4 regions of the Thauera butanivorans genome follow, and region 3 is predicted to be linked to each of the others. Evidence: predicted binding sites of a transcription regulator. Region 3 holds the regulator's gene; each other region holds the start of a gene.
The links. The regulator sigma-54, encoded in region 3, starts transcription at its own class of promoters, with help from an activator protein. The targets are predictions, from matches to a motif close to TGGCACGCTTNCTGCTNA.
Positions count from the first base shown of each region.

Region 1 (7,584 bases), 140 kb from region 3:
CGACGTGCTCGAACCCGAGCAGGGCATCGTCGCCATCGGCAGCGGCGGCGCCTACGCGCAGTCGGCCGCGCGCGCGCTGATCGAGAACACCGAACTGGCGCCGGCCGAAGTCGTCTCCAAGGCGCTCGGCATCGCCGCCGACCTCTGCATCTACACCAATCACCATCACACCATCGAAGTGCTGGATTGAGAGCGAACGCATGACCCAGATGACCCCGCCGGAGATCGTCTCCGAACTCGACAAGCACATCGTCGGCCAGGACAAGGCCAAGAAGGCCGTCGCCATCGCCTTGCGCAACCGCTGGCGCCGTGCCCAGGTGGAAGAGCCGCTGCGCAGCGAGATCACGCCCAAGAACATCCTGATGATCGGCCCCACCGGCGTCGGCAAGACCGAGATCGCCCGCCGCCTGGCGCGCCTGGCCAACGCCCCCTTCATCAAGATCGAGGCGACCAAGTTCACCGAAGTGGGCTACGTCGGCCGCGATGTGGACACCATCATCCGCGACCTGATGGAAATCGCCATCAAGGATGGCCGCGAGCGGGCGATGAAGCGGGTGCGCGACCGCGCCCTCGACGCCGCCGAGGACCGTGTACTCGACGCCCTGCTGCCGCCGGCGCGGGCGATGGGCTTCAATGCCGAGCCCGAGCCGACGCAGGATTCGGCCACGCGGCAGAAATTCCGCAAGAAGCTGCGCGAAGGCGAGCTGGACGACAAGGAAATCGACATCGAGGTGGCGGCGCCGTCGATGCAGGCCGAAATCTTCGCCCCGCCGGGCATGGAGGAACTGACCCAGCAGATCCAGGGCATGTTCCAGAACCTGGGCGGCGGCAAGAAGAGGCAGCGCAAGCTGAAGATCCGCGAGGCGCTGAAGCTGCTCGCCGACGAGGAAGCCGCGCGCATGATCAACGACGAAGAGGTCAAGCTCGAAGCCGTGCGCTCGGTCGAGCAGAACGGCATCGTCTTCCTCGACGAAGTCGACAAGATTGCCGCCCGCAGCGATGCGCACGGCGCCGACGTGTCGCGCCAGGGCGTGCAGCGCGACCTGCTGCCGCTGGTAGAAGGCACCACGATCTCGACCAAGTACGGCATGATCAAGACCGATCACGTCCTGTTCATCGCCAGCGGCGCCTTCCACCTGTCCAAGCCCAGCGACCTGATTCCCGAACTGCAGGGCCGCTTCCCGATCCGCGTCGAACTGGAATCGCTGTCGGTCGAGGACTTCGAGCGCATCCTCACCAGCACCGACGCCTGCCTGACGCGCCAGTACGAGGCGCTGCTGGCGACCGACGGCGTCGAGATCGATTTCACCTCCGACGGCATCCGCCGGCTGGCGGAAATCGCCTACCAGGTCAATGAAAAGACCGAGAACATCGGCGCCCGCCGCCTGTACACGGTGATGGAGAAACTGCTCGAGGAAGTCTCCTTCGAGGCGGGCAAGGCCACGCTCGGCAAGGTCGTGGTCGATGCGGCCTACGTCGACGGCCGGCTCGACATGCTGGCTCAGCGGGAAGACCTGGCGCGCTACGTGCTCTGAGCGCTCCTCCACTGCATGCGCCCCGGAAGCGGATGAAGTCCGCCCCCGGGGCGTTCCCGTTCATGGACGTGGCTTACTTTCTGCGAATTTCCCATGCTGATCCGAATCGTCGAAATCCTCTTCCCGCTCTTCGCGATCACCGCGCTGGGCTATTTCGTCGGCCGCCGCGTCAAGCCGGAGCTGTCCCACGCCAACAAGCTGAACATGGACGTGTTCGTGCCGGCGCTGGTGTTCGCGGCGCTCGCCAACAAGGCTTTCGACGTCAGCGCCTACCTGCCGCTGGTCCTTGCCACCACGCTGATGGTGGTCGGCTCCGGCCTCGTCGCCTGGGCCGTGGCGCGGGTGGCCGGCATCGAACCGAAGACCCTGGTGCCGCCGATCATGTTCAACAACTGCGGCAACCTCGGCCTGCCGCTGGCCGTGCTCGCCTTCGGCGAAGCCGCGCTGGCGCCGATGGTGGTGCTGTTCATGGTGTCGAACCTGATCCACTTCTCGTTCGGCGCCTGGCTGTTCGACCATCGCGTCAATGTGTTCACGGTCTGGAAAGTACCGTCGGTGCTGGCGACCTTCCTGGGCATCGCCGTCAGCCTGACCCAGTTCGAAGTCTGGCCGCCGCTGCTGACCGCGATCCGCATGCTGGGCGAAATCTCGATTCCGCTGATGCTGTTCGGCCTCGGCGTGCGCCTGGCGGGCTCGCGCATCGGCTCGATCGGCTTCGGGCTGTTCGGCGCCGTGCTGCGCCCGGTCGTCGGCATGGCGCTGGCGTGGGCCATCATGCTGGTGATCGAGCTGCCGCCGCGCGAGCAGGCGCTGCTGCTGGTATTCGGCGCGCTGCCGCCGGCGGTCCTCAACTACATGTTCGCCGAGCGCTACGGCCAGGAGCCGGACAAGGTGGCCTCGATGGTGCTGATCGGCAACGTCGCCGCCGTGCTGTTCCTGTCGATCGCGCTGGCCCTGGTGCTCGACTGACGTGAGCGCCTTCCGGCCCAGGCGGGGCAACCTTTACGCACCGCTGCCCGCGGCGGGCGCCGACGAGGATTTCCACACCCTGTTCGCCGGCGCGGCCTGCCGGGTCGAACGCATCGTGTCGCACGGCCACGCCAGCCCGCCGGGCTTCTGGTACGACCAGGCCGAAGACGAATGGGTCGTGCTGCTGCAGGGCGAGGCCGAACTCGGCTTTGCCGACGGCCAGCGCATCAGGCTGCTGCCGGGAGACTGGGTGGAAATCCCCGCCGGCTGCCGGCATCGGGTGGAATCGACCGCGCCGGCCACCGTATGGCTGGCCGTGCATTGCGCGCGCGGCGCGGATTGATCGGCCAGGCGGGCGAAGATTCGCCGGATCAGGGCAGGGGCCGGCCGGCGCCCTGCGCCTGTTCGGTCAGCGCCTGCAGCACCACTTCGCGCTCGATGCCGTCGAGCACCGCCTCCAGCGCGGTGGCGTCCAGCGCAGGGCGCGCCGGGTCTTCGAGAAAACGCAGCATGTGCGCGGCGGTGGCGTGGCCGCGCCGTGCCGCCTGGGCGATCCAGTCGATGCCCACGGCCTCGTCCGCCGCCACGCCGGTGCCGGCGACATGGCAGCGCCCCAGCCAGTGCATCGCCTCGGGGTACAGGTTCTGCGCCGCCTTGCGCAGCCAGGCCACCGCCTCGGCCGCCTGATCCTGGCCCAGCAGCAACAGCGCCAGGTCGCACTGCGCTTCCGGCCCGCCGGCATCCGCATCCTCGATCAACGCCCGGTCCTCGGCCGCCAGCTTCAGCGGCGACAGCGCAAGCACGTCATCGAGCGCAACACGGGTGGCCGCCCCCGGGGGCATTTCCCTGCCGCCGCCCTCCTGCCGCAGACTGCCATCGGCAATGCGCCGCCACAGCGTGCGGCGGCTCAAGCCGGTGATCGAAATCGCGGTGTTCAGGGAGATGAAGGACATGGCACCGGCCTCGCGGGGGAAGATGTTCGTGGGAAGGGCTGTCGGGAGCGCGGCAGCAGGCGCCAGGCCGGAAGCTCGCCGCCCGCTGATGCCGTGAAGCAAGAATCGTGACGCCGCCAGCACCATCGATGCGGCGCAGCCGATCCGGAATTGTAAACCGAGAACCCGAAGGCCCCGCCTGATCGCCTGGAGCTTGCTGGCCCAAGGCGATCCCTCACGCACTGCAAACACTGAAGCACGCCAGACGCGAATCTCGCCGATGGCATACAGACGCGGCAAGCCTTGGCACAGCAAGCCGTGCCAGCACTTGCCAATGGCGCAGCCCGCCGCGCCAGCCCCGGCCGTGGCACGGGCCGGCATGCCAGGGAAACGCCAAATAAATCACGGATTCAAGCCCTTTCAACCCTGATTCCGTCTGGCACGGAGGTTGCGAAAGGATGTACGGAAGGCGCCGTATCGATGCATGCGGCATCGGATTCCCATCTTTTCATCGTGCAAGGAGCAGGATCATGAAAAAGGCTCAACAGGGTTTCACCCTGATCGAACTGATGATCGTCGTGGCGATCATCGGCATTTTGGCGGCTATCGCCATTCCGCAGTATCAGGATTACGTCGCCCGTTCGCAGGTTTCCCGTGTGATGAGTGAGACCGCTTCGATGCGTACGGCGGTGGAAACTTGCATCATGGACGGTAAGACAACAATCACTCTCCCTGGTGGGACACCTGATGCAGATGAATGCCAGCTTGGTTGGACGAACAGCAATCTACTGGGTGATGACGCTGGCGGCGACTTTACAGTTCAGGATCCCGGTCTCGTCGTTACCATGCCTGCAGGTGCCGATGATGACACCGTTATTACTGCAACCTTTGGACAAGCTGCTGCGACCATTCTTCGTACAAAGCAATTGGCTTGGACGCGCACTCCGACAGGCGTGTGGGGTTGCAGTACTGATGTGGCCGTAACTTATCGGCCGGCTGGTTGCAAGGCTGAACTTGGTGCAGACCCTGAGGATACTGATCCCCCCGCCGGTGGTTGATCCTTAACAAAGAAATTTTCCAATAGGGCGTTTGGAGATTTTCTCCCGATGAATCCGGTGTTGGCAAACCAAGGTTTGACGACACCGGATTTGACAGAGCGGGTGACGGTGTCGGAGCGCTTTTTTTTGCCGCACTGTCAATTTTCATATTAATTTTCTCCAAAAAATTGAAGCGGTAATCAAGCAGAACAGAAATGGAGTGGCATCGTGATTAAATCCGTCATTCGGTTCTATGGTGTTCCTCCGGAGAGGCAGGAGGAGGCTGGTTTGCTTGATCAGCTCGGCGATGAAGTACAGACTTGTTATAGCTTTTGGGTGGTGGCATCTCCTGGGCTGACCTGTAACAGTGGTACCGCTTCCATTCTTCCGATTACATCTGATTCAATTGACTTGCGTGATATCAGTAAACATCATCACGATATGTCGGGGGGAGAAGCTGCAGCCTATGCCAAGGCAATTGAATTCTTAAAATCTCATGACTCGCTGTCTGGTCTTAGATTTTTCGAGCACAAAGAGCCGTAGTTCAGTCTGGTAAGCAATAACGGTAAGGTTGAGTGCGGAAATAGGAAACGTGTGAGCCAACTTTGGCAGATGGGTAGGGAGTGCGGTTCGATTCCGCAGGTATCGGTGTCAGTGGACGTTGCTGTGTCATTCAAATTCAGCTTTCCGGTTTATCTGGGTTTTTACATGCAGCAAAGGAGGTCGAAATGAATACATACACGTCTCGCAGTTCTGATGAAGCAAAGGAAATCAGCAAGACCGTTCGTCGTCGGTTTGTAGCATCACTGGTTGCAGCGGCGTCCTTTGCACTGGTACTCGGCCAAGGTGGCCCCTCTGCCAAAGCTGGTTCGTAGCAAACTATCCGGGCAGCACTCTGGCAAACCTCTCTTTGCCACCGCGATGCGCAAAAACCTTAGGCTTTTCCTGGCGGCCCTCGTCGGCTGCGTCGTCATAGCGCTGTTCGCTCACTTCTGGATCACCGACCGCCTCGGCGTGCAGCGCCTGCTGTACCCCGCCCAGGCGCTGCTGACCCAGCCGACCCTGCAGTGCTCACCACATGCGCCGGCCTGGATGCAAACGGCAATGCACACCGCCTTGTGGGACAACGCCTCGCCGGCCAGCCAGATCGCCTATTCCGCTCCCGACGGCAGCTTGCACCATTGCGAGCACGGCTGGCAGGACCAGCCTCTGCTGTCGCCTCGCGTCAACGAGCACAGCCGTTTCCGCTATGCGAGCATGACCAAGTTGCTGACGGCCGACGCCGTGCTGCGCCAGCAGCAGGCGGGGGCGTTGGCGCTGGACACGCCGATCCTGGCCTGGCTGTCGCCCATCCCCGCGCTGCGGGACGAACGCATCGCCCGCATCACGGTGGAAGACCTGTTGCGCCATAGTGCGGGTTTCGACCGCCTGCGTTCGCCGGACCCGATGGTCATCCACGCCACCCGGCCGTGGTGCCCCGGCGAGCTTGCGCAACTGGCCCGCGCCCGGCTGGATTTCGACCCCGGCACGCGCCATGCTTATTCCAACCTCAATTACTGCCTGCTCGGGGTCATCCTGGAACAGGCCACGCACACCGGCTTCCGCGATCTGCTGGAAAGGGAATACGGCCTGGCGGCCAGGGGCATCCGCTTCGTCGACGGCCCTTATCTTGCGGACGAGGTCCGCTACGATTTCCGCAACAGCGATTTCTACGGCCCGGACTATTCGCGTCATTTCGACTTTGCCGCGCTGTCGTCCTCGGCCGGGCTGTCCGGCAGCGCCAGCGCGCTGGCCGCACTGCTGGCGGAATTGCATCGGCAGGGCAAGGGCCTGCTGACCCGTTACGACGTCGCAGCGGATTGCAGGCAGGACGCATTGCGCGACTGCTACGGCCATGCGGTGTTTCCGTACAAGGCCGGCGATGGCGATCTGCGCGTCCATGTGCAGCCCGGCTTCCTGTATGCCGCTTCGTCGGTCGCCATTCTCGACGAGCGGGGCGGGGTGACGGTGTGGATCGGCAACGGCATGAAGCGCGGCGGCAGTTCCACCGACGACATGACGCTCGCGCTCTACCGCGCCCTGGACGCGCACTATGCGCGGCCCGGCGCTGGATCTGGCACCGCTGCCGTACTCGCGCCCGTCGGCGCCGATTGACGCACCGCCATGCCCTATACCGCTTCGCTCGACGGCATCCGGGCCATCGCCGCGCTCGTCATCGTTGCCTACCATGCGCGGATTCCGGGCTTGCCGGGTGGCTTCTTCGGCGTGGATGTGTTTTTCGTGCTGTCGGGCTATCTGGTCACCCGCCTGCTTGCCGAGGAGCATGCGCAAAGCGGCACCATCCGCTACCGCGCCTTCATGCGGCGCCGCATCCGCCGCCTGAGCCCCGCGCTGCTGACGATGCTGGCGGCCTATCTGCTGGCTGCGCCGTGGCTGTTCGCGGAAGTGCCGTTCGCGCGCCATGTGCGCGACGCGTGGTGGTCCGCGCTGTATCTGCTCAACTACGCCAGCGCCTTCGGCGAGCCGGTTGCCATTCTGGGCAATGTCTGGAGCCTGGCGGTGGAGATGCAGTTCTATCTGCTGTGGCCGCTGGTGCTGCTGATCGTACTGAAAATGCCGCGCCCCGCCGCATTGGCCACGCTGGCGGCGCTGTACCTGCTGGCCACCGCCTGGCGCGCGGCCAGCCCGGAACACCTTGGCGATGTCTGGGCGTTCTACATCCGCACCGACACCCATTGCAGCGGCCTGCTGCTGGGCAGTTTCATCGGCCTGCTGAACCCGCCCGCACCCGAGCGCCGCACTGCGGCCTGCATGGCGATGGCAGGCATCGTGATACTGGCTTTCGCCCTGACCTTCTACAGCACGAAGTGGATCGTGACCGTGCAATACGGCTTCACCGTGGCCGAAGCCGCCGCCGCGCTGCTGGTCGTCGCCCGCCCGTCCTGGCTGGGCGGCGCCGTTCTTGCGTGGCTGGGCAGGATGTCATATGGCCTGTATCTGTGGCATTACCCGATCATGCGCGCGCTGCGCGAGCAGGGCTGGGAAAACCACGACTGGCCCGCCATCCTCGCCGTCGGCGGCACGCTGGGGTTGATGTGCGCGGTGGCGAGC
Region 1 covers NZ_CP183038.1:833,144-840,727, forward strand. Annotated here, with positions in the region: gene hslV (ATP-dependent protease subunit HslV) at 1-190, shown strand, start outside; gene hslU (ATP-dependent protease ATPase subunit HslU) at 201-1,535, shown strand; gene ACNQFN_RS04015 (AEC family transporter) at 1,629-2,504, shown strand; gene ACNQFN_RS04020 (cupin domain-containing protein) at 2,506-2,847, shown strand; gene ACNQFN_RS04025 (hypothetical protein) at 2,876-3,457, opposite strand; gene ACNQFN_RS04030 (pilin) at 3,967-4,494, shown strand; gene ACNQFN_RS04035 (hypothetical protein) at 4,702-5,016, shown strand; gene ACNQFN_RS04040 (serine hydrolase domain-containing protein) at 5,395-6,627, shown strand; gene ACNQFN_RS04045 (acyltransferase family protein) at 6,637-7,584, shown strand, end outside.
Region 1: a site for sigma-54 is predicted at 3,874-3,891, ahead of ACNQFN_RS04030 (pilin). Genes of this name have one in related genera too.

Region 2 (7,584 bases), 650 kb from region 3:
GCTGTGGCTGAAGTCGCTGCTGCGCCCGAACTGAAGCCTGCTGCTGCACCGAAGCGGCGTTCCCGCACCAGCGCTTCCGCTACCCCGAAAACAGCGACGCTTCCTGCAGCCGAGGAGGGTGCCCGCCCGGCGCCGGCCAAGGCCACCCGCGCCGGCGCCAGCGTGCTCGACGACATCTGGCAGAAGGCGGTCGACCAGGAGGCCGCGGCGATCAAGTTGGCTGCCGAAGAGGCTGCGGCCACCAAGGCGCGCAAGACTGCCGCCGGCAAGGGTGGCAAGGCGGAGAAGAAGGAGAAGGCCGGCAAGAAGGACAAGGATGCTGCGGACAAGGGCAAGAAAGCCAAGACCGTGAAGGCGAAGACCAAGGCCGGCAAGGCCAAATCGACCGAGAAGGCAGAGAAGAAGGCGAAGAAGACCGGCAAGAAGGACAAGGCGGAAAAGGCCGGAAAAGCGAAATCGGCCAAGCCAGCGAAGACCGCCAAAGCCGCGGTTGCTGCCGAGCCGGTAGAATCGCGCGCCTCGAAACCGGCCGCGCGTTCTGGCGGCAAGACCTCCGCGAAGGAAAAACGCCGTGCCTAAGACGACCGCAAACACGAACACCAGCGCCGCCAGCCGGCTGATCTACGGTTTCCATGCCGTGTCCGCCAAGCTGCGGCATGCGCCGGACTCGGTGCTGGAAGTCCATCTGTCGGCCGACCGCAAGGACGCGCGGGTGAAGAAGTTCGTCGCCCAGGCCGAGGCGTCCGGCGTCCGCATGCTGTATTGCGAAGGCGACAAGCTCGATGCCATGGTCGGCACCCGCCGGCACCAGGGCGTGGTGGCGAAGGTCGATGCGACGCGGCGCGACATCAAGCTCGCCGACGTGCTCGACAGCCTGGAGGAGAACGCGCTGATCCTGGTGCTGGACGGCGTGCAGGACCCGCACAACCTCGGCGCCTGCCTGCGCGTCGCCGATGCGGCCGGCGCGCACGCGGTGGTCGCGCCCAGGGACCGCGCCGTCGGCCTCAACGCCACCGCGGTCAAGGTCGCCAGCGGTGCGGCCGACACCGTGCCCTACATCACCGTCACCAATCTGGCGCGCGCGCTGCGCGAGATGCAGGAGGCCGGCGTGTGGGTGGTCGGTGCCGCCGGCGAGGCGGAGAAGTCGCTGTACGACATCGACCAGAAAGGACCCGTGGCCTGGGTGCTGGGCGCCGAGGGCGACGGCTTGCGCCGCCTGACGCGCGAGACCTGCGACGAACTGGCGCGCATTCCGATGCACGGCAGCGTCGACAGCCTGAACGTGTCGGTGGCGAGCGGCATCTGCCTGTTCGAGGCGCGCCGCCAGCGCGGATGAGCGGTGGCGGCCGAGGGAGTCTGCGCTGCGGGAAGGTGGAACGGGCTGCGCGGAGCCGAGGGCGAAACTCATCACCCCCGGCGTGTGCCGCCGTCGATGGGTTTCGCCACCTTCCACATCCGGCTCGCCGAGCGGTGGCGGCGTACCTTGCCGGCCGCAGCTTGCCAGCCGCAGCGCGATTCAATACGCTTCACGTCTTTCGAGCTTCGGGGTGCCCGCGCCTGCGCGGGAGAATCGGGAAAGCGGTGCAAATCCGCTGCGTGCCCAGCGCCGTGAAGGGGACTGTCCGGGCAAGGTTTGCCCAGCCACTGGCCTGCAAGGGCCGGGAAGGCGCCCGGACGGGATGATCCTCAGCCGGAAGACCGGCCCCGAAGCGTCCAAGCAGCCGTCTGGTCGGCGGCTGCCCACTGCTTCACGCCAAGGGGACGACTCCGTGAGCAGCCATGCACAAACCATCCAGACCGATTCATCCTTCAGCGTCGCCGAGCGCGCCGCCGTTTACCGCGCGATCCATACCCGGCGCGACGTGCGCGGGCAGTTCCTGCCCGATCCCATTGCCGACGAGGTACTGGCGCGCGTCCTGATCGCCGCCCACCACGCGCCCTCGGTCGGCTTCATGCAGCCCTGGGACTTCGTCATCGTGCGTTCGCGCGAGGTGCGCGAGCGGATCCACCGCGATTTCCTCGCCGCCCATGCCGAAGCCGAACAGATGTTCGAGACCGGCAAGCGGGGCACGTATCGCAAGCTGAAGCTCGAGGGCATCCTGGAAGCGCCGCTCAACCTCTGCATCACCTGCGATCGCAGCCGCAACGGCCCGGTGGTGGTCGGCCGCACCCACATGCCGGAGATGGACATCTACAGCGCGGTCTGCGCGGTGCAGAACCTGTGGCTGGCGGCGCGTGCCGAAGGGCTGGGCGTGGGCTGGGTCAGCATCCTGCACCCGCAGGCGCTGCGCGAGACGCTCGGCATTCCCGACGGGATCGTGCCGATCGCCTACCTCTGCATCGGCCATGTCAGCCATTTCCATGAGCGCCCGGAGCTGGAATCGGCCGGCTGGCTCAAGCGCATGCCGCTGACCGAGCTGCTGCACTTCGATCGCTGGCAGGGCGAGGCGGACGAAGCGGGCGAGCGTTTCGCCGACGCCGTCTCCCGCGCCATGCCGACATAGCCGGGCCACCATTCCGCTTCTTCGGCCTTCGCGCAGCCGCCGCCCGGTATGGCGTGCACAGGCTTGCACGGCAATTGCTTGTCGTTGTCGCCATGGCCATTCCGGCTGCGGCGACGGCAACGAGGATTGCGGAGAGAGGATGAAGACGGCGCTCGCATTTCTGCTCGCAGCGCGCCGCTGCGAAATCGACGATCTCGAACGGCTTGCGCTCAGCTGCGAACTGGTGCAGGCGGTCAGTGAACTCGTCCACCAGCTCCAGCGGGAACGCGGCGCTTCCAACGTCTTTCTCGGCTCGGAAGGCGCCCGTTTCGGCCCCCAGCGCGAAGCGCAACTGCTTGCCAGCCGGGCTGCGGAGGCCGGGGTCCGGAGTTGGCTCAAGCGCCCGGAACTGGGCGGCGAGAAGTCGGGCGGCGCGGTGCATGGCGGTGCGCGCCTGCTGACGCGCATCGCGCTTGCACTGCATGCGCTGGATGGCTTGCCCGGGCTGCGCGGCGACATCGCCGCCCGGCGCTGCCGGCCCGATGCGTCGACCGCGCGCTACGGCGAGATCATCGCGGCCTTGCTCGCGCTGGTGTTCGAGGCCGCCGACGTGGCGGTCGATCCCGGGGTTTCGCGGCTGCTGGTGGCGCTGTTCAACCTGATGCAGGGCAAGGAGTTCGCCGGCCAGGAGCGCGCCCTGGGCGCGGCGCTGTTCGCTGCGGGCCATCCGGCGCCCGAGCGCGTGCAGGCCATCCTGCACCTGATCGATGCGCAGGCGCAGTGCTTTCGGCGCTTCGAAGGTTTCTGCGGCGACGAGGTGCTGCGTCAGTGGCGGGCGCTGCAGTCCGTCATGCCGCTGGCCGAACACGAGCGCCTGCGCCGGATGCTGCTGGCGTCGACGCTGGGTTCGGCGCTCGATCCCGCGCTGGCCGAGGCCTGGTTCGACTGCTGCTCGCAGCGCCTCGACCAGATGCACGAAGCCGAAGTGGCGCTCGCCCGCGGGTTGGGCGAATCCTGTGCGCGGCGGATCGCCTCGGCACGGACCGAGGCGCAGGACCAGGCTGCTTTGCTGGAGGCCTTGTCCACCGCAGCGGAGATCCGGGCGCCGCTCGACATGCTGATCGGTACCGAGATGGCCGGGGAGGGCGCGCCGGCAGAGCCTGCCCAGGGCGATGGGCCCTTCGGTCCGCAACTGCGGCGTTCGATCGTCGATCTGCTCCATGCCCAGTCGCAGCGCCTGCAGGCGATGAGCGACGAACTCGACGCGGCGCGTGCGGCGCTGGACGAGCGCAAGCTGATCGAGCGCGCGAAAGGCCTGCTGATGGCCTGCCGCGGCTTGTCCGAGGACGAGGCCTATCGCCTGCTGCGCCAGACCGCGATGAGCCAGGGGCGGCGCCTGGCCGAGGTCGCCGCGGCGACGCTGGCGCTGGCTCCGGTGCTGGGCAGGCACTAGGCGGGACGGCGCACCAGGGATGTGCAGGCAACTGTCGATGCTGCACTGCAGCAGTGCATCCGGCCTCGCCGCGTCGCCATGCAGCCAGCTGGCAAACCGATGAAATGCAAGGGAAACGAATCGATCCTGAAAACTGGCACGCTTGCTGCATAGGCTAGGGCAAGACTGGGCCAACGGCGGCCCTGCATTCGATCTTCCGACTCGAACACAGGACAACGGCGTCCATTCCCCTTCGCGCTGCGCGAAGCGGGGGATGGGCGCCTTTTCGTTTTTTCCATGCTTTCCAAGGAGCACATCATGAAGACGCTCAAGACCGGAACCACGGTGCTGTCGCGCCGCGGCTTCATCAAGGCGGGGGCCGCGGCCGGCACGGCCGCGCTGCTGCCGGGCCTGTTTCCCGGCGGCGCCTGGGCCGCCGGTTCGGATGCGCCGGAAAAGAAGGAGATCAGGGTCGGCTTCATCCCGCTGACCGACTGTGCCTCGGTAGTGATGGCGGCGGTGAAGAAGTTCGACGAGAAGTACGGCATCAGGGTCGTGCCGAGCAAGGAAGCGAACTGGGCCTCGGTGCGCGACAAGCTGCTGTCGGGCGAGTTGGATGCCGCGCACGTGCTGTACGGCCTCGTCTATGGCGTGCATATGGGCGTCGGCGGGCCGAAGCGGGACATGGCGGTGCTGATGACGCTGAACAACAACGGCCAGGCCATCACGCTCGCATCCCAGTTGAAGGAGAAGGGCGTGGCCGATGGCGCGTCGCTGAAGAAGCTGGTGGCGGCGAACGAACCGGGCAGCTACACCTTCGCCCAGACCTTCCCGACCGGCACCCATGCGATGTGGCTGTACTACTGGCTGGCGGCGCACGACATTCATCCGTTCAAGGACGTCAAGAGCATCGTCGTGCCGCCGCCGCAGATGGTGGCCAACGCCCGCGTCGGCAACATGCACGGCTACTGCGTCGGCGAGCCCTGGAACCAGCGCGCGGTCATCGACGGCATCGGTTTCACCGCGGTCACCACCCAGGACATCTGGACCGACCATCCGGAGAAGGTGCTCGGCACGAGCGCCGCCTGGGTCGACAAGCATCCCAACGCGGCGCGGGCACTGACCGCCGCGGTGCTCGACGCCTCGCGCTGGATCGACGCCTCGGAGGCCAACCGCAAGGAGACGGCCAAGGTCATCGCCGCGCGCTCCTACGTCAATACCGACGTCGACGTCATCGAAGGCCGGGTCCTCGGCCACTACGACAACGGCCTCGGCCGCAAGTGGCAGGACGCCAACGCGATGAAGTTCTTCCGCGACGGCGCCGCGACCTTCCCCTGGCTCTCCGACGGCATGTGGTTCCTGACCCAGCACCGGCGCTGGGGCCTGCTCGACAGGGACGTCGATTACCTGGCGACCGCCCGCGCGATCAATCGCCTCGACATCTACCGCCAGGCGGCGACCGCGGCCGGCGTCGCCCTGCCCGCGGGCGAGATGCGCAGCAGCACGCTGATCGACGGCGTGGTGTGGGACGGCACGGAGCCGGCGAAGTATGCCGGCAGCTTCAAGCTCAAGGCCTGAACCGGAGGACGGAAACATGACTGCAGCAATGATCGCGGCGCGGCCGGGAAACATGACCGGAACCGACGCCACCGAAGCCGATGCCGGCAGGACGGCGGTGCCGATCGACGAGACAGGGAATGAGCTGCCGGCGACGGCGAGCGCAGCCAAGGTGGAAGGCGGTGTGAAAGAAAAGGCGGGAAAAAGCGTCAGCCCGCCAACCGAACCGCTGGCCGGCCGGATCGGCGAGTGGGCCAGGGCCGCACTGCGCACGGTGCTGCCGCCGCTGGCCGGGCTGGCGCTGCTGATCGGCATCTGGCATCTCGCCACCTTCGGCGGTGGCGGCATTCCCGGCCCGGGCCAGACCTGGGATGCGGCGGTGGCGCTGTTCTCCGATCCTTTCTACATCGACGGGCCGAACGACCAGGGCATCGGCTGGAACGTGCTCGCCTCGCTCGAACGGGTCGGCATCGGCTTCGGCATCGCCGCATTGGTCGGCATTCCGGCGGGCTTCCTGCTTGGCCGCTTCGCGCTGCTGTCGCAGATGCTGAACCCGATCATCAGCCTGCTGCGGCCGGTGTCGCCGCTGGCCTGGCTGCCGATCGGCCTGCTGGTGTTCCAGCGTGCCGATCCGGCGGCGACCTGGACCATCTTCATCTGCTCGATCTGGCCGATGATCCTCAACACCGCCCAGGGTGTCACCCGCGTGCCGCAGGACTATCTCAACGTCGCCCGCGTGCTGAACCTGTCGGAGTGGAAGGTCTTCACCAGGATCCTGTTCCCGGCGGTGCTGCCCTACATGCTGACCGGCATCCGCCTGTCGATCGGCACAGCCTGGCTGGTCATCGTCGCCGCGGAGATGCTCACCGGTGGCGTCGGCATCGGCTTCTGGGTGTGGGACGAATGGAACAACCTCAAGGTCGAGCACATCATCATCGCGATCTTCGTCATCGGCATCGTCGGCCTGATCCTCGAGCAGATGCTGATGCTGGTCGCCCGCCGTTTCAGTTACGAGAACCGTTGAGGAGACCCATCATGACGAAGAAGATCGTCCAGATCGAGAATGTCGGCCAGAGTTTCGACACCAAGAAGGGCAGGTTCGTCGCCCTGCGCGACATCGATCTCGACATCCACGAAGGCGAGAGCATCGCGCTGATCGGCCATTCCGGCTGCGGCAAGTCGACGCTGCTGAACCTGATCGCCGGGCTGACCCGGCCGAGCAGCGGCGTGATGCTGTGCGGCGGGCGCGAGATCGCCGGCCCGGGGCCGGAACGCGCGGTGGTGTTCCAGAACCACTCGCTGCTGCCCTGGCTGACCTGCTTCGACAACGTCTATCTCGCCGTCGAGCGCGTGTTCGCGGCCAAGGAGGGCAAGGCCAGCCTGAAGCGGCGCACCCACGAGGCGCTCGAACTGGTCGGCCTGGCCCATGCCGAGACCAAGTTCCCGCACGAGATCTCGGGTGGCATGAAGCAGCGCGTCGGCATCGCCCGGGCGTTGTCGATGCAGCCGCGCATCCTGCTGATGGACGAGCCTTTCGGCGCCCTCGACGCGCTGACCCGGGCCAACCTGCAGGACGAGCTGATGAAGATCCTCGCCGCGACCAAGGCGACGATGGTGATGGTCACCCACGACGTCGACGAGGCGGTGCTGCTGTCGGATCGCGTGGTGATGCTGACCAACGGCCCGGCGGCAACCATCGGCGAGATCCTCGAGGTCGGCATCGAGCGGCCGCGCGACCGGCTGGCCCTGGCGCATGACGCCCATTTCGGCGAATGCCGCGCGGCGATCATGGAATTCCTCTACCACAAGCAGTTGAAGCGCGCCGCCTAGGCGCCGCAGACAGCCACGGCTTGCACGGCTGCCGCGACGCGGCAGGCTGCTGCATCGCCGTGCCCATGGCCTGAAGGAGAACCTCATGCATCAGCAAAGACTCGTGGTGGTCGGCAACGGCATGGTCGGCCACCGCTTCGTGCAGGAACTGCTCGCACTGCACCCCGACCTGCCGGCCGCCGGCCTGGCCGTCACCGTGCTCGGCGAGGAGCCGCGCCCGGCCTACGACCGCGTGCATCTGTCCAGCTTCTTTTCCGGCACCCGCGCCGAGGAACTGTCGCT
Region 2 covers NZ_CP183038.1:1,342,243-1,349,826, forward strand. Annotated here, with positions in the region: gene rnr (ribonuclease R) at 1-579, shown strand, start outside; gene rlmB (23S rRNA (guanosine(2251)-2'-O)-methyltransferase RlmB) at 572-1,336, shown strand; cobalamin riboswitch at 1,529-1,722, shown strand; gene bluB (5,6-dimethylbenzimidazole synthase) at 1,770-2,504, shown strand; gene ACNQFN_RS06505 (nitrate- and nitrite sensing domain-containing protein) at 2,644-3,936, shown strand; gene ACNQFN_RS06510 (CmpA/NrtA family ABC transporter substrate-binding protein) at 4,234-5,493, shown strand; gene ntrB (nitrate ABC transporter permease) at 5,510-6,496, shown strand; gene ACNQFN_RS06520 (ABC transporter ATP-binding protein) at 6,508-7,302, shown strand; gene nirB (nitrite reductase large subunit NirB) at 7,388-7,584, shown strand, end outside.
Region 2: a site for sigma-54 is predicted at 4,071-4,088, ahead of ACNQFN_RS06510 (CmpA/NrtA family ABC transporter substrate-binding protein). Genes of this name have one in related genera too.

Region 3 (7,584 bases):
AGGCTGCATCGCCGCGCTGCAGCGCCCGCAGCCGCGCGTGGCGCTGGGGTTGGCCCTGCGCGGGCTCGCCAGCGCGATGCTCGACGTCTCCGACGGCCTGCTCGGCGACCTGGCCCACGTCCTGGCGCAGTCGGGTGCCGGCGCCGTCATCGATAGCGCGGCCCTGCCACTGGCGGCGCTGCTCGCGACCGGCGCGCCCGAGGACAAGGCCCGCGCCTGCCTGCTGGCGGGCGGCGACGACTACGAACTGCTGTTCACCGCAGCGGCCTCCGCGCGCACCGACATCGACGCGCTGTCGCGCCGGCTCGCGCTGCCGCTGCACCGCATCGGCCGGATCACCGGCCGGGCGGGCGAATGCCTGCTGCGCACGGCCGACGGCGAGGAGCAGGTCCTGCATCCGAGCGGCTACGATCACTTCGCATGAACATCGCCGCCGCCGTCACGCCCGTTCTTCCGCCCCCCCCTCCCCGACCTTCCGGAGCGAGCCGATGCGCCCCACTCTGAAACTGATGATGAGCCACCCCGCCCACTTCATCTCGCTCGGCTTCGGCTCCGGCCTGTCGCCATGGGCGCCGGGCACGGCGGGCACGCTGCTGGGCTGGGCGCTGTATCCGCTGCTCAGCGCGCCGCTGTCGGAGTTCGTCTTCCTGGCCTTTCTTGCCAGCCTGTTCATCGTCGGCGTGCTCGCCGCCGAACGCACCGGCCGCACGCTCGGCGTGCCCGACCACGGCGGCATCGTCTGGGACGAGATGGTGGCGATCTGGCTGGTGCTGGCATTCACGCCGGCGACGCTGGGCTGGCAGGCGGTCGCGGTGGCGCTGTTCCGCTTCTTCGACATCGTCAAGCCGCCGCCGGTGCGCTGGGCCGACCGCAGCTTCAAGGGCGGCTTCGGCGTGATGTTCGACGACATCATCGCCGCCGGCTACACCCTGCTCGTGCTGGCCATCCTGGTCCAGCTGTTCGGCCGCTGACCAGCCCCGGTCCCCCCTTCAGCACACATGCGAACGATGGATAGCGAACTGAACGAACTCTCGGCCGCGGCCGGTGCCGCGCTGGCCGCGCGGGGCTGGCTGCTGGCCACCGCGGAATCCTGCACCGGCGGCTGGATCGCGGCGACCGTCACCGCCACCAGCGGCAGCTCGGCCTGGTTCGACCGCGGCTTCGTGACCTATTCCAACGCGGCCAAGACCGACATGCTGGGCGTCGCCGCCACGACCCTCGAAGCGCATGGCGCCGTCAGCGAAGCGACCGTCACCGAAATGGCGGAAGGCGCGCTGATCCACAGCACGGCAGACGTCGCGATCGCCGTTTCCGGCGTCGCCGGCCCCGGCGGCGGCACGCCGGCAAAGCCCGTCGGCATGGTGTGCGTGGCCTGGGCGCGGCGCGGCGCGGCCACGCTGGTGCAGACGCTGCAGCTGGCCGGCGACCGCGAGGCAGTGCGGCGCCAGACCGTCATCCAGGCGCTGCGCCGCTTGATCGAACTGGCTGGCGCGGATATTGCATGACATATTTGCTGTATATAAATACAGATGCTAAGCTGACGCCGTCAGAGACCTTGTTCAGGGCTGCGACAGCTCGCCGCCGAAAATCCCTGCAAGCTCTGTGCCATAATCCGCCCATCACTCAGGAAAAGTTTTCATGGACGACAACAAGGCCAAGGCACTCGCCGCCGCGCTCTCGCAGATCGAAAAGCAGTTCGGCAAGGGCTCGATCATGCGCATGGGCGACGGCAACGTCGAGCGCGACATCCAGACCGTCTCCACCGGCTCGCTCGGCCTCGACATCGCACTCGGCCTCGGCGGCCTGCCGCGCGGCCGCGTGGTCGAGATCTACGGTCCTGAATCCTCCGGCAAGACCACGCTGACGCTGCAGGTCATCGCCGAGATGCAGAAGCTCGGCGGTACCGCCGCCTTCATCGACGCCGAGCATGCGCTCGACGTCGGCTACGCCGAGAAGCTCGGCGTCAATATCGAGGACCTGCTGATCTCGCAGCCCGACACCGGCGAACAGGCGCTCGAGATCGCCGACATGCTGGTGCGCTCGGGCGGCGTCGACATCGTCGTCGTCGACTCGGTCGCCGCGCTGACGCCCAAGGCCGAAATCGAAGGCGAGATGGGCGACCAGCTGCCCGGCCTGCAGGCCCGCCTGATGTCGCAGGCGCTGCGCAAGCTGACCGCCAACATCAAGCGCACCAACACGCTGGTGATCTTCATCAACCAGATCCGCATGAAGATCGGCGTCATGTTCGGCAGCCCCGAGACCACCACCGGCGGCAACGCGCTGAAGTTCTACGCCTCGGTGCGCATGGACATCCGCCGCACCGGCACGATCAAGAAGGGCGACGAGGTGGTCGGCTCCGAGACCCGCGTCAAGGTCGTCAAGAACAAGGTCTCACCGCCGTTCAAGGAAGCGCACTTCGACATCCTGTACGGCGAAGGCATCTCGCGCGAAGGCGAGATCATCGACCTCGGCGTGGTGCACAAGATCGTCGACAAGTCCGGCGCATGGTATTCCTACAACGGCGACAAGATCGGCCAGGGCAAGGACAACTCGCGCGAGTTCCTGCGCAACAACCCGGCGCTGGCACGCGAGATCGAGAACAAGGTCCGTGCCGCCGTCAGCCTGCCCGAAATGCCGTCGGGCGGCGCAGCCCCGGCCGTCGCGGCGGACGAGGCCTGACAGGGACACCAGCGGCTGCCATGGCTGAACCGAGCCTGCGCGAACGCGCCCTGCGCCACCTCGCCCGCCGCGACCACTCTCGCGCCGAACTGGCGAAGAAGCTCGCGGCCTACGGCGACGAGGACGAGATCCGGGCGGTGATCGAACGCATGGGCGAGCTCGGCCTGCAGTCCGACGAACGCTTCGCCCAGGCTTTCGTGCGCAGCAAGGCGGCGCGCTTCGGCGCCAGCCGCCTGCGCAGCGAAATGGCGCGGCGTGGCCTCGACCGTGACCTGGTCGACGAGGCAATCGCCAGCGAATGTGCAGAATCGGAATCGGAGCGTGCGCGCAGCGTGCTGCGCAGCCGCTTCACCACGCCGCCCGCCGATGCCCGCGAATGGGCGCGGCAGGCGCGCTTCCTGCAAACCCGCGGCTTCGCACCCGACCTGATCCGCAAGCTGCTGAAAGAGCCCCACGATGAGTCTGCTTAAGGTCGCTGGCCTGCAAAAGCGCTACAAGGCACGCACCGTCGTACATGACGTCGGTTTCGAAGTCGGCTCGGGCGAGGTCGTCGGCCTGCTCGGCCCCAACGGCGCCGGCAAGACCACCTGCTTCTACATGATCGTCGGCCTGGTGCGCGCCGACGGCGGCCAGATCGGCCTCGACGGCAAGGACCTGACCCACCTGCCGATCCACGCCCGGGCGCGGCTGGGCCTGTCCTACCTGCCGCAGGAAATGAGCGTGTTCCGCAAGCTCACCGTGGCCGAGAACATCCGCGCCGTGCTGGAGCTTCAGGGGCTCGAGAACCGCCAGGTGGACGAGCGCCTGCAGGAGCTGCTCGAAGAGCTCGGCATCAGCCATCTGCGCGACAACACCGCCATCTCGCTGTCGGGCGGCGAGCGCCGCCGCTGCGAGATCGCGCGCGCGCTGGCCACCGACCCGCGCCTGATCCTGCTCGACGAGCCCTTCGCCGGCGTCGATCCGATCGCGGTGATCGACATCCAGAAGATCATCCGCTTCCTCAAGGAACGCGGCATCGGCGTGCTGATCACCGACCACAACGTCCGCGAGACGCTCGGCATCTGCGACCGCGCCTACATCATCAGCGAAGGCCGCGTGCTCGCCAGCGGCCAGCCGGGCGAGATCATCGCCAACGAAAAAGTCCGCCAGGTCTACCTCGGCGAGCATTTCCGCCTCTAGTCCAGGATGAAACCCAGTCTCCAGCTCAAGCTTTCCCAGCACCTCACGCTGACGCCGCAACTGCAGCAGTCGATCAAGCTGCTGCAGTTGTCGACGATCGAGCTGAACCAGGAGATCGAGCGCTTCCTGCTCGAGAATCCGATGCTGGAGCGCGAGGAATTCGACGAGCCGCCGCCCAGGCTCGAACCCTCAACCAGTTCCTCGCCGGCCGAGCGCGAGCGTGAACAGCAGCGCGAAGCCGACACCGACGGGGGCGGCGACGGCGACAACGGCGGTACAGCCGAGCGCGAAGGCGGCGACGAAGGCATCGACTGGTCGAACGTCGGCACCGGCACCTCGGCCAAGCGCGACGATGACGACGACGTCGACTTCCAGGAAATCCAGGCCGCCGAGCTGTCGCTGCGCGAACACCTCGACCAGCAGGTCGCGCTGTCGCCGCTGAACGACCTCGACCGCGCACTGGTGCGCTTCATCATCGAAGCGCTCGACGACGACGGCTACCTGTACCAGCCGCTCGAGGAACTGCTCGAACTGCTGCCGCCCGAGCTCGAGATCGACCTCGACGATCTGTCGATCGCGCTGCGCCACGTGCAGAACCTCGACCCGGCGGGCATCGGCGCCCGCACGCCGCAGGAGTGCCTGGCGCTGCAGCTGCGCGCGATGCCCGAAAGCTCGATCCAGATGCTGGCGCTCGAGATCGTCGACGGGCACCTCGAACTGCTGGCCGAACGCAACTTCGTCCGCCTGAAGAAGCTGACCGGCTGCAACGACGACGAACTGCGCGCCGCGCACGCCCTGATCTGCAGCCTGGACCCGCATCCCGGCCTGCGCCACTCGGCTTCCGAAACGCGCTACGTGCTGCCCGACGTCGTCGTGCGCAAGGTCCGCGGGCGCTGGAGCGTGAGCCTGAACCAGGAGGCGATGCCGCGCCTGCGCGTCAATCGCCTGTACGCCAGCCTGCTGCAGCAGAACAGGGGACAGGGCGGCGGACTCACCGGCCAGCTCCAGGAGGCACGCTGGCTGATCAAGAACGTGCAGCAGCGCTTCGACACCATCCTGCGCGTGTCCCAGGCCATCGTTGACCAGCAAAGACAGTTCTTCGATCATGGTGACGTGGCGATGAGGCCACTGACCCTCCGGGAGATCGCAGACCAGCTCGAGCTGCACGAATCCACCGTATCACGCGTCACCACGCAGAAGTACATGGCGACACCGCGTGGCGTGTTCGAACTCAAGTATTTCTTTGGCAGCCACGTTTCCACCGACACCGGCGGAGCAGCTTCCTCAACGGCAATCCGCGCACTGATCCGCCAGCTGGTGGACGCAGAGGACAGGAAGAAACCCTTGTCCGACGCACGAATTGCAGAAGTTCTGGGCCAGCAGGGTATCGTGGTCGCACGTCGCACCATCGCGAAATACCGCGAATCACTCAATATCCCGCCGGTCAGTTTGCGCAAATCGATCTGACAACAACAGGAGTTAGCATGAATCTCAACATCACCGGGCGCCACGTCGAAGTCACGCCGGCCATTCGCGACTACGTCGGCGCCAAGCTCGACCGCGTCATCCGCCACTTCGACAACGTCACCAGCGTGGCGGTGATCCTCTCGGTCGAAAAGCTGCAGCAGAAGGCCGAAGTCACGCTGCACGTGCGCGGCAAGGACATTTTCGTCGAAAGCGAGGATACCGACCTGTACGCCGCCATCGACGCGATGGCCGACAAGCTCGATCGCCAGGTCCAGAAGTACAAGCAGAAAATGGCCGACCACAACCACGAAGCCCTGAAGCACCAGGCGCCGCCCGAGGCCTGATACCGGCTTGCATTCGAAGCGAGGACAAGACGCGAAGCCGCAGACGGTGCTCATTGCACGGCAAGGCTGGGCAACGCGGTCATCGCTTCGAAGGCGAACCGGTGGATCGTCTCTTGCGGCTTTCCTTCCGGGGTGTGGTTATAATGCGCGCGTTTATCAAGACGCGGCTTCAACGCACCCCGGTCCAACCCCCGTCGCCCAACGTGGCGCCAGCGGTAACGGCGCTGCGCAAGCTCCATAGCGAATGAGCCTGATATCTCAACTCCTGCCACTGTCGAACGTGGTGGTCGATCTGGACGCCAGCAGCAAGAAGCGCGTCTTCGAACAAGCAGGCCTGCTGTTCGAGAACAACCAAGGCATCGCCCAGAGCCTCGTATTCGACAGCCTGTTCGCCCGCGAACGGCTCGGCTCCACCGGCCTCGGCCAGGGTATCGCCATTCCCCACGGCCGCATCAAGGGCCTCAAGGACGCGGCGGGCGCCTTTCTCCGCCTGGCGGCGCCGGTTCAGTTCGATTCGCCCGACGGCAAGCCGGTCAGCATGCTGTTCGTGCTGCTGGTGCCCGAACAGGCCAACGAGACCCATCTGCAGCTGTTGTCCGAACTGGCGCAGATGTTCAGCGACCGCGAATTCCGCGAGGCCCTGCTGGACGCACCCGACGCCGCGCACATCCACAAGCTGTTCGTGAACTGGGGCGCCGATGAATGAGGCAGACCAGCGTCGCGCGGCTGTTCGAGGCTGAACGGGAGCTCCTTCAGCTCAGCCATGTCAGCGGACGGCTGGATGCCGTGCTGGCGGTGGCCGAAGAACGGATCTGGCCGGCCGACCTCGTCGGCCACCTGAACCTGATCCATCCTTCCCGGCTGCAGATCGTCGGCGCCGCCGAACTGGCCTGGGCCCAGCGCCAGACCACCGACAAGGTCGCCCACCACCTCAACGAGATCCTGTCCAGCCAGCCGCCGGCGATCATCGTCGCCGACGGCTGCGCGGTGTCGAACATCATCCGCGGCGTCTGCGAAGCGCACGACGTCGCGCTCTTCACCACCCCCCAGCCTTCGGCCAGCGTCATCGACCAGCTGCGGCTCTACCTGTCGCGCGAGCTGGCCGAGAAGATCTCGCTGCACGGCGTCTTCATGGACGTGCTCGGCGTCGGCGTGCTGATCACCGGCGACTCCGGCGCGGGGAAATCCGAGCTCGCGCTCGAGTTGATCTCGCGCGGCCACGGCCTGGTCGCCGACGACGTCGTCGAGTTCTCGCGCATCGCCCCGACCGTGCTGGAGGGCCGCTGTCCGCCGATGCTGCAGGACTTCATCGAAGTCCGCGGCCTCGGCATCCTCAACATCCGCACCATCTTCGGCGAGACCGCCTGCCGCCGGAAGATGCGCCTGCGCCTGGTCTGCCATCTCGAACGCCGCCAGCCCGGCGACGGCGACCCGAGCCGGCTGCCGGTGCAGCAGGAAGTGAAGGACATCCTCGGCGTCAAGGTCATGCGCGTGGTGCTGCCCGTCGCCGCGGGCCGCAACCTCGCGGTGCTGCTCGAAGCCGCCGTGCGCTCGACCATCCTGCAGTTGCGCGGCATCGACGCGATGCAGGAATTCATCGACCGCCAGATGCAGGCGATGAGCGCCGCCGACGGCGACGGCGCGGCGTAAGCACGCCCCGGCCGGCAAGCGGCCTATCGGCGGTGCTATTGCCGCAGTGCCGCATCGGCTGCTAACCTCGACGGCTTTGCTGCCCCGCGAGCCTTCGATGAGCACCCCCACGGATTACCTCGAGCGCATTCTCAACGCCCACGTCTACGACGTCGCCGTCGAGACGCCGCTCGATCTCGCCGCCAACCTGTCCGCGCGCGTGCATAACCGCATCCATCTCAAGCGCGAGGACATGCAGCCGGTGTTCAGCTTCAAGATCCGCGGC
Region 3 covers NZ_CP183038.1:696,771-704,354, reverse strand. Annotated here, with positions in the region: gene thiL (thiamine-phosphate kinase) at 1-424, shown strand, start outside; gene ACNQFN_RS03415 (phosphatidylglycerophosphatase A) at 489-971, shown strand; gene ACNQFN_RS03410 (CinA family protein) at 1,008-1,505, shown strand; gene recA (recombinase RecA) at 1,639-2,679, shown strand; gene recX (recombination regulator RecX) at 2,700-3,149, shown strand; gene lptB (LPS export ABC transporter ATP-binding protein) at 3,136-3,858, shown strand; gene ACNQFN_RS03390 (RNA polymerase factor sigma-54) at 3,865-5,325, shown strand; gene hpf (ribosome hibernation-promoting factor, HPF/YfiA family) at 5,343-5,669, shown strand; gene ptsN (PTS IIA-like nitrogen regulatory protein PtsN) at 5,914-6,375, shown strand; gene hprK (HPr(Ser) kinase/phosphatase) at 6,372-7,319, shown strand; gene ilvA (threonine ammonia-lyase, biosynthetic) at 7,417-7,584, shown strand, end outside.

Region 4 (7,584 bases), 1.8 Mb from region 3:
CAAGGCCCGCAGCCTCGGTACCGAAGCGCCGCTGCACCTCCGCCTGCTCCATCCGTTCACCAAGCGGGCCCTGACCCCCCTGAGACGCGTGATGGGCAGCAAACTACGCTTCCTGGTCAGCGGCTCGGCGCCCCTCCCCATCTGGCTGATCGAACGCTTCGGCGCACTCGGCTGGCCGATTCTCGAAGCCTACGGCGTCAGCGAGGACATCGTCCCCATCGCCTTCAACACGCTCGAAGCCTCGCGGCCAGGCAGCGTCGGCCGCCCCCACCCCTCGAACGAGGTGCGCATCGCCGAAGACGGCGAACTGCTCGTGCGCGGCCCTGGCGTCTGCAGCCGATACGAACCCTGCACGCAGGCAGTGTCGCTCAAGATGAGCAAGGATGGTTTCCTCCATACCGGAGACTATGCCCGCCTGGACGAAGACGGATACCTCTGGCTGCTCGGCCGCAAGAGCGAAATCTTCAAGACATCGACCGGACGCCGCGTCACACCTCACCCGATCGAGGCGGAGATCAAGCGCCTGGAGTACGTCGAGCATGCCATCGTCACCGGCAAGGGCCACCCCTTCCCGGTCGTCGTCATCACCCTCGCACAAGGGAAGCCAAGCGGCGCCGGAGCACCGTCTGCCCCGCCCCCGGAGCAGATCGCCGGCGACATCCAGACCGCCTGTGCGCCGCTTCCCGGCCACCAGCGTCCGGCCGCCGTCATCGTCACATCGACACCGCTGAGCATCGAGAACGGCGAGCTCACGGCAAATCTCAAGCTGCGCCGAAAAGTCGTGGAGTTGCGTTTCACCGGCAGCATCGAAGAAGCCTACCGCCGCATCGAAGCCACGCCGGACCACGGCCCCGACTCTCCCCCCATCGTCGTCATCGCGCCATGAACACTTATTTCATCACCGGCGCATCCGGCGCCGTCGGCAGCACCATCGTGCCCATGCTGCTGCAGAACCGGGACACCCGCATCCGCATCCTGCTGCGCGCCGAATCGGACGAACATCTCGCCCAGCGGCTCGAGGCGCTCCACGACTTCTGGCAACTCCCACCCGGCGACGAAACCCGCCAGCGCGTGGAGGCACTGCGCGGCGACGCCACGCTACCGAAGCTCGGTCTGGACGAAACCACCTATGCCCGCCTGTGCGACGACACCACCCACCTCGTCCATTCGGCCGCCAGCGTCAGGATGAACGACCCACTGGACCACGCCCGGCGCTCGGCAGTCGGCTCCGCCGAAGTCATGCTCGGACTCGCACGCACCCTGGCCAGACGGAATACCCTGCAGAAGATGGAGTTCGTCAGCACGGTCGGCATCGCCGGCAAACGGCCGGGCATCCTGCCCGAAACCTGGATCGACGAAGCCCGTGCCTTCCACAACACCTACGAACGATCCAAGGCCGAAGCCGAAACCCTGGTCCGCGCGGCCATCGAGAAAGAAGGACTGCCGATCACGGTCCATCGGCCCAGCATGGTGATCGGCGACTCACGCGACGGCCGCATCATCCACTTCCAGATCTTCTACTACATCTGCGAAATCCTGTCGGGACGCAAGACATCCGGCCTGCTGCCGGATTTCGGCGACGCGAAGCTCGACATCATTCCGGTCGACCATGTCGCGGCGGCCATCGTGGCATCGAGCCAGGGGCGATCGCCCCGGGGACACATCCTGAACCTGTGCTCAGGCCCCGAACGCTCCCCGCGCATTGCAGCGCTGGTCATGCTCGTGCGCCAGATCCTGCAGGAGCGCGGCCAGGAGCTCCCACGCGGCAGGAGCATTCCGCGTGCATGGTTTGCCGCCCTGCCCCGCCTGCTGCGCCCGTTTCTCCCCGCGCCGCAAAAACGCCTGCTGGCGACCTTTCCGATGTACATGGACTATCTTTCGGACCATCAGGCATTCGGCAACGACGTCTATATGAGCTGGCTCAAGGTACGCAACGTACCTCTGCCCGAAAGAGCGGACGAATACGCCCGGCGCGCACTCGACTACTACCTGGGCAGGATTGCAGCACCCAGGAGCCGCAAGCCGTAGGGTCGTTACGGCTCCTCTGTCCGGCACGCTGGATGGACATCGATGATGACCGCGGCGAGCAGCCGGCGGCAGCGAAACCCATGCGCCGAATCCCGGAAGCGCTGGCGCAGCAAACCGATCGAGACGCCATCGCCTCCGAACATATCCAGCGCCGGGGGCTTTTGCGTACCATGCGTGCATTCCTATCGTCACCGCTGTTGCCATGAGCCTGCCCGTCGATGCCGCCTCGGTCACCCACAGCGTCCAGTTGGCGGTGACACCCGTGTCCTTTCTGACGGCGGTGGCCGGCATGATCGGAGCCGTGGCCGGGCGGCTGGCCCGCATCATCGACCGAGCCCGCGTGCTGGACGAGCGTGTGCGAACCAGCGCCGATCAGGAACTCACCAAGCGCTTGCTGGTGGAGCTGACGATCCTGCGCAAGGGGGCATATCGCGAACTTTTCCATCGGCTGTCTGGCGCTGTGCGGCTTTTGCATCGGCATCACCACCGCGCCCCTGCTCCTTGGGCAGGCATGGGAAACACAGTGGCAACTGGTGGTAATGGTGTGCTTCCTGATGGGCGTGCTGTCCTTCCTGGTGGCGCTCGGCTGTTCAGTTGACCACCCACCTGCTGATTCAAAGTGCTGATTCAGGCCACCTCGGCCATGGAGGCCTGTTTGATCATTTATCAGCGCTTCTAAAACGAAACCCCCGTCCAACACGAACATTGGACGGGGGTTTGAACGGTCACTCGATTACAGCCCCTAACAGCGAACCACTTCGAGCTGGTCCGTAAGAGATATCATGCCTTACGGCGACGCATGCTAGCGCCCAAGCCAATCAAACCAAGGCCGAGCAGGCCCAGCACAGCGGGCTCCGGAACCTGCTGCACGATATAGGCATCGCCTGCAGATGCAACGCTGAACAGCGAGCAGGTCGCGCCAGCCTTGAACGAGCACTCACTCAGCCCAAAGCTGTCCGTTACGTTGTTGTTCGTCACAGCTTCGAACAGATACTCACCAGTGGCAAAACCGGGGTTCAACAATCCACCCCCGTTATCATAAAAATTCATGATGCCAGCAGTGCTCAGGATCTGGGCCAGCAGCGTGGAGTCACCATTGGTTCCGCCAATGACGGCAGTGCTGGCTGCATTACCGCCGATCCCGATGATGCTGCCAGAGGCGCTACCGCCGCCAACAGCTTGAATCGTGAAATCGCCGCTGGTGAACGAGTACGCGAAGCCGCCACCGGAGTTCAAGGCAGTCACTTGACCACCCACATTGCTGAAGCTGATCGTGAGCATCGCATGCAGGGGCGACGGCGCGCCTGTATCGCCAGCGCCGACCGTGTTTTCGGCCGTATAGGTGACCGAATAGATGGAGCCCTGTTCCCGGAAGAGTGCCCCAACAAACACGTTGCCGGCGGCATCCGTTTCCTGCTCCACTGTGGCAGTACCGGACACCAGATTCAGTCGCCCGATGTTCGAGGTAATACCGTTCGTCGTCTCGAGCGCCCAGCCATCGAGAACGACGGCAGCCTGGGCTGCACCGCTAGCGGCGACAGTGGCACCAACCGCTGCAATGGCAAGAGCAATTTGCTTGAATTTCATGACCATCTCCTAGGTTTTCTTGAGTAAAACACGCTCTCGCCGAGAGCAGTTCAATTTGGCAGATGCCGCACGGAGACTTAAGCATGTAGTGTGCCAGTCACCGATCAAAACCATAAGCCCATGAAATTAAAGAAGTAGAACCCATACCCGAGAAAGCAGACCACCCACACATAGCCCGGCATGTAAAAAAAATCGACACCGTCATCCTCAAGCGAGCGGGAACATACTCTCTCGCTCCAGCCAATACGGCCTGGTTCAAAGGCCGCTAAACCATCAACTCCGCCAGCTCCTTGCGGATCGACCTCGACACCGGAACGGCGGACTCCCCGACCCGACAGAAAAACACCCCCTTATTACCGAGCATCCGGTCGACCTGCGTACCCACTTCATGCATCGCCGCATTGACATGCTCGTCGGCCGAAACCGGCTGTTCAGCCTGTGCATACCAACCGAAAATCAGTGGCGTCATCTGCGGCTGGAGATGCAAGCCTTGGGCCGCTGCCGTTAGCCATACCCGCTGCATCGCCCGTCCCGCATCCACGAACTCGGGCAAACTTGCCGGAAAAACGTCTCGCTCGACAAGCACGTGCGCGGCGCAGGCCCAGGCCGGCAGAAAATCGAGCATCACTCGCGGCGCAACCGTACCGAAGGCATAGCGGTTCAGCGCATCGACACGTGCCCAGCTTTTCATCGCCCACTGCATCAAACGGGCGGTGAGCGGATCGACGCCGACTGCTCGTTCGGGAATGCGGTCCTTGCTGAACGTGGCGCCCCACTCGATGATCTCCCGGTGCACTTCAAAGGCTTCGGGACATGTCAGGCGGACACGGGCGCTCGTCCACAGCAGGCCTGCTATTTTCAACCGCTCTCCGACAGGCTCGACGAGTCTGACCGAGTAGCCATCTCCCGGCGCAAGACGCAGCGCCTTCGCGGCAGACGGCGCCAATGGCGTGCGGCGCATCATCCTGCGCTGCACCGTGCGTGTGGTGATGAAGGGATGCAACGGATCGACCGCGAGATCGGCTTCAGGCACCAGCTTTACGTCATAGATCGGCGCATGCTCGGGGGTTTCGGCCCGCCAGTTCCATTCTGCACGCAAGCCGAATCGGGTCGCGGCAATCCTCAGGGTTTCGAGCAAGGCGCCATGCGCCATCTGACTCGCCCTCCCGTCCATGTCATAGAGGCACCAGTCCCGGGTGTCATGGCCGTGCACGGCGACATGATCGTCGGCAAGTATTTCGAATTTCCAGGGCTGGGTGTTGTCGCCGCTGGGCGCCCAGCGGGCGAGATTCAGGATTTCCAACAGTGTTTCGCGATTACTCACTTCATGCTCCCGTGGATTTCATTCGGCTCAGTTGCCAACGTGCAATCATCAACCCGAGCCGCTGCAGGGGATTACGGTTGCCACCAGGCCGCCATGTCCGCACGAACCGGTTACGATAGGCATCGAACTGATATCCGCGCGGTGCGGCAATCACCTCCCCTCGCCCCAGCAGTATCTTGGCTGCCTCCGTTGCCGCGACACCCGCGCACAGCTGGCACGCCATGATGGTGGAGGGGCCGCGGCGCTCGGTCAGATTCACCCGGGATGGATCCGCCAGATAGCTTCGCTGCAGCATGGCAGGCGACAAACCGAGCAGGAAGCGAACAGCCATTTCCTCTTCGTCGCATCCTTCCAGGCAGAAATACTCCTCGAACGACATCTGCCCCGGCAGAAATACCAACACAGCAGTTCCCATCCCCAGGGGAGCAGCGGTCACGGCGGGAATCCCCAGGCGATGGCAGGCCGCGAAGGTCGAGCAGCGGGCTTTGAACGAGAAAAAATCCAGGCCATCGACGTAGAGATCGACGCCCGAGAGAAAGTCGTCGAGGTTGTCGTCCGAGACCCCCTGCGGAAATGTCCTGACCTCCACCGTCGGATTGATTTCCGCCGCCATTTTTGCCAGCACGTCCACCTTGGGCTGCCCCAGCGAACCCACTACCGCGCCAGCCTGGCGATTGAAATTGACTATGTCGAAATCATCGAAATCGGAAATGTTGAAACGCCCGATACCCAGACGCGCCAGAGTGAGCAGATGGACTCCACCAACCCCTCCCATACCGGCGATGGCGATGCGCTTGCCACGCAAAGCAGCCTGCTCTTCGGACGTCACCCAGCCGATGTTCCGCGAAAACGCGGCGGTGTAGTCGAAGTCCTCTGTCACCCCTTTCCCCTTCAGTTTCTGCTGGTTCGGCCGCTATCATAGAGAGAGAACCCTGATACGCGAACCCCCAATGAGCCTCCGCGGCATGAGCCACACCCTGACCCTTTCCGCACGGAACCTGCTTCGGCAACGGCGGCGCGCCTTGCTGGCCCTGACCATCGTGGCGGGTGGAGTCGTGGCGTTTCTGCTCGCTAGCGGCTTCATCAACTGGATTTTCCAGGACATGCGGGAGGCGACCATTCATTCTCAGTTGGGGCATGTCCAGGTGACCCGGCCAGGATACTTGCGTGAAGGACTGGGAGATCCATACCAGTACCTGCTGCCAGCCGATACGTCTCCCGTCGCCGGCATCGTCGGGCAGCAGGCCCGCACGGTGACGCCACGGCTGGCCTTCAGCGGCCTGCTCAGCAAGGACGAAGCCACGGTCTCCTTCGTCGGCGAAGGTATCTCGCCGGAACAGGAACAGCCCATCGCGCGCGCGATCACGATCGTCGCCGGCAAGGATCTGACCGAAAGTCCGCCCGACTCCGTATTGCTGGGCGAGGGCCTGGCCGCCAACCTCGATGCCTCTCCAGGGGACCGCGTGGTCCTGCTGGCCACCACGGCCAGCGGTGGCATCAATGCCGTCGAGCTCACCGTCGCAGGCCTCTTCGCCACGATCACCAAGGCCTACGACGATACCGTGCTGCGGGCGCCGATCGATGTCGCGCGCAAGCTGATGCGCGTGGAGGGCGCGACAAGCTGGGTCGTGCTGCTGAACGAGACCGGCGACACCGACAAGGTCGTGGCCGCGTTGCGCGAGCAATTGCCGACGGCCGGATTCGAGATCATCCCCTGGTCCGACCTGGCCGACTTCTACAACAAGACTGTCGAACTGTTCTCGCGTCAGGTCGGCGTCGTCCAGTTGCTGATCGCACTGATCGTCATCCTCAGCATTTCGAATACCCTGTCGATGACCGTCGTCGAACGCACCGGAGAAATTGGCACCTCGATGGCGCTGGGGGTGCGCCGGCACGAAATTCTCAAGCTCTTCGTGACCGAAGGCATCCTGCTCGGCCTTGTCAGCGGCGTGGTCGGCATCCTGCTCGGCCAGTTGCTGGCCCAGTTGATCTCGGCAATCGGCATCCCCATGCCTCCGCCTCCCGGGATGGCACGGGGCTATACGGGAGAAATCGCGATCTCTCCTGCCCTGGCGCTCGAGGCCTTCATGCTCGCCTTCTTCACGACCTTGCTCGCCAGCCTGTTTCCGGCCTGGAAAGCGTCGCGCATGAACATTGTCGACGCGCTGCGCCACCAGCGGTAAAAGCCATGCTCTTCAAACTCGCCTTCCGCAACGTGTTCCGCCAGAAGATCCGCACGGCAATGACGCTCGTGGCGATCGTCTTCGGCGTTTCCAGCCTGATCCTCAGCGGCGGCTTCGTGCAGGACATCTTCGTCCAGCTGGGCGAAGCCATCATCCACTCACAGACTGGGCACATTCAGGTTTTTCGTCAGGACTTCATCGAGAAGGGAAGCCGCCAGCCCGACCGCTTCATCATCGACGATCCAGACGCCGTCGCGCGCGGCATTCTCAGCCAGAACGGCGTGACCGACGTGACTGCGCGGCTGAACTTCTCGGGCTTGCTGAACAACGGCAAGCGGGATCTGGCCATCATCGGCGAAGGCATCGAGCCCGACAAGGAAGCGCGGCTGGGCACCTACGTAAACATCACCGCAGGGCGCCAACTGACGGACGCCGACCACACCGGCATCGTCGTCGGTCAGG
Region 4 covers NZ_CP183038.1:3,579,248-3,586,831, forward strand. Annotated here, with positions in the region: gene ACNQFN_RS17370 (AMP-dependent synthetase/ligase) at 1-886, shown strand, start outside; gene ACNQFN_RS17375 (SDR family oxidoreductase) at 883-2,028, shown strand; gene ACNQFN_RS17380 (hypothetical protein) at 2,061-2,234, shown strand; gene ACNQFN_RS17385 (DUF2721 domain-containing protein) at 2,231-2,626, shown strand; gene ACNQFN_RS17390 (PEP-CTERM sorting domain-containing protein) at 2,809-3,615, opposite strand; gene ACNQFN_RS17395 (nitroreductase family protein) at 3,881-4,939, opposite strand; gene ACNQFN_RS17400 (ThiF family adenylyltransferase) at 4,941-5,819, opposite strand; gene ACNQFN_RS17405 (ABC transporter permease) at 5,905-7,122, shown strand; gene ACNQFN_RS17410 (ABC transporter permease) at 7,128-7,584, shown strand, end outside.
Region 4: a site for sigma-54 is predicted at 3,694-3,711, ahead of ACNQFN_RS17390 (PEP-CTERM sorting domain-containing protein). Genes of this name have one in related genera too.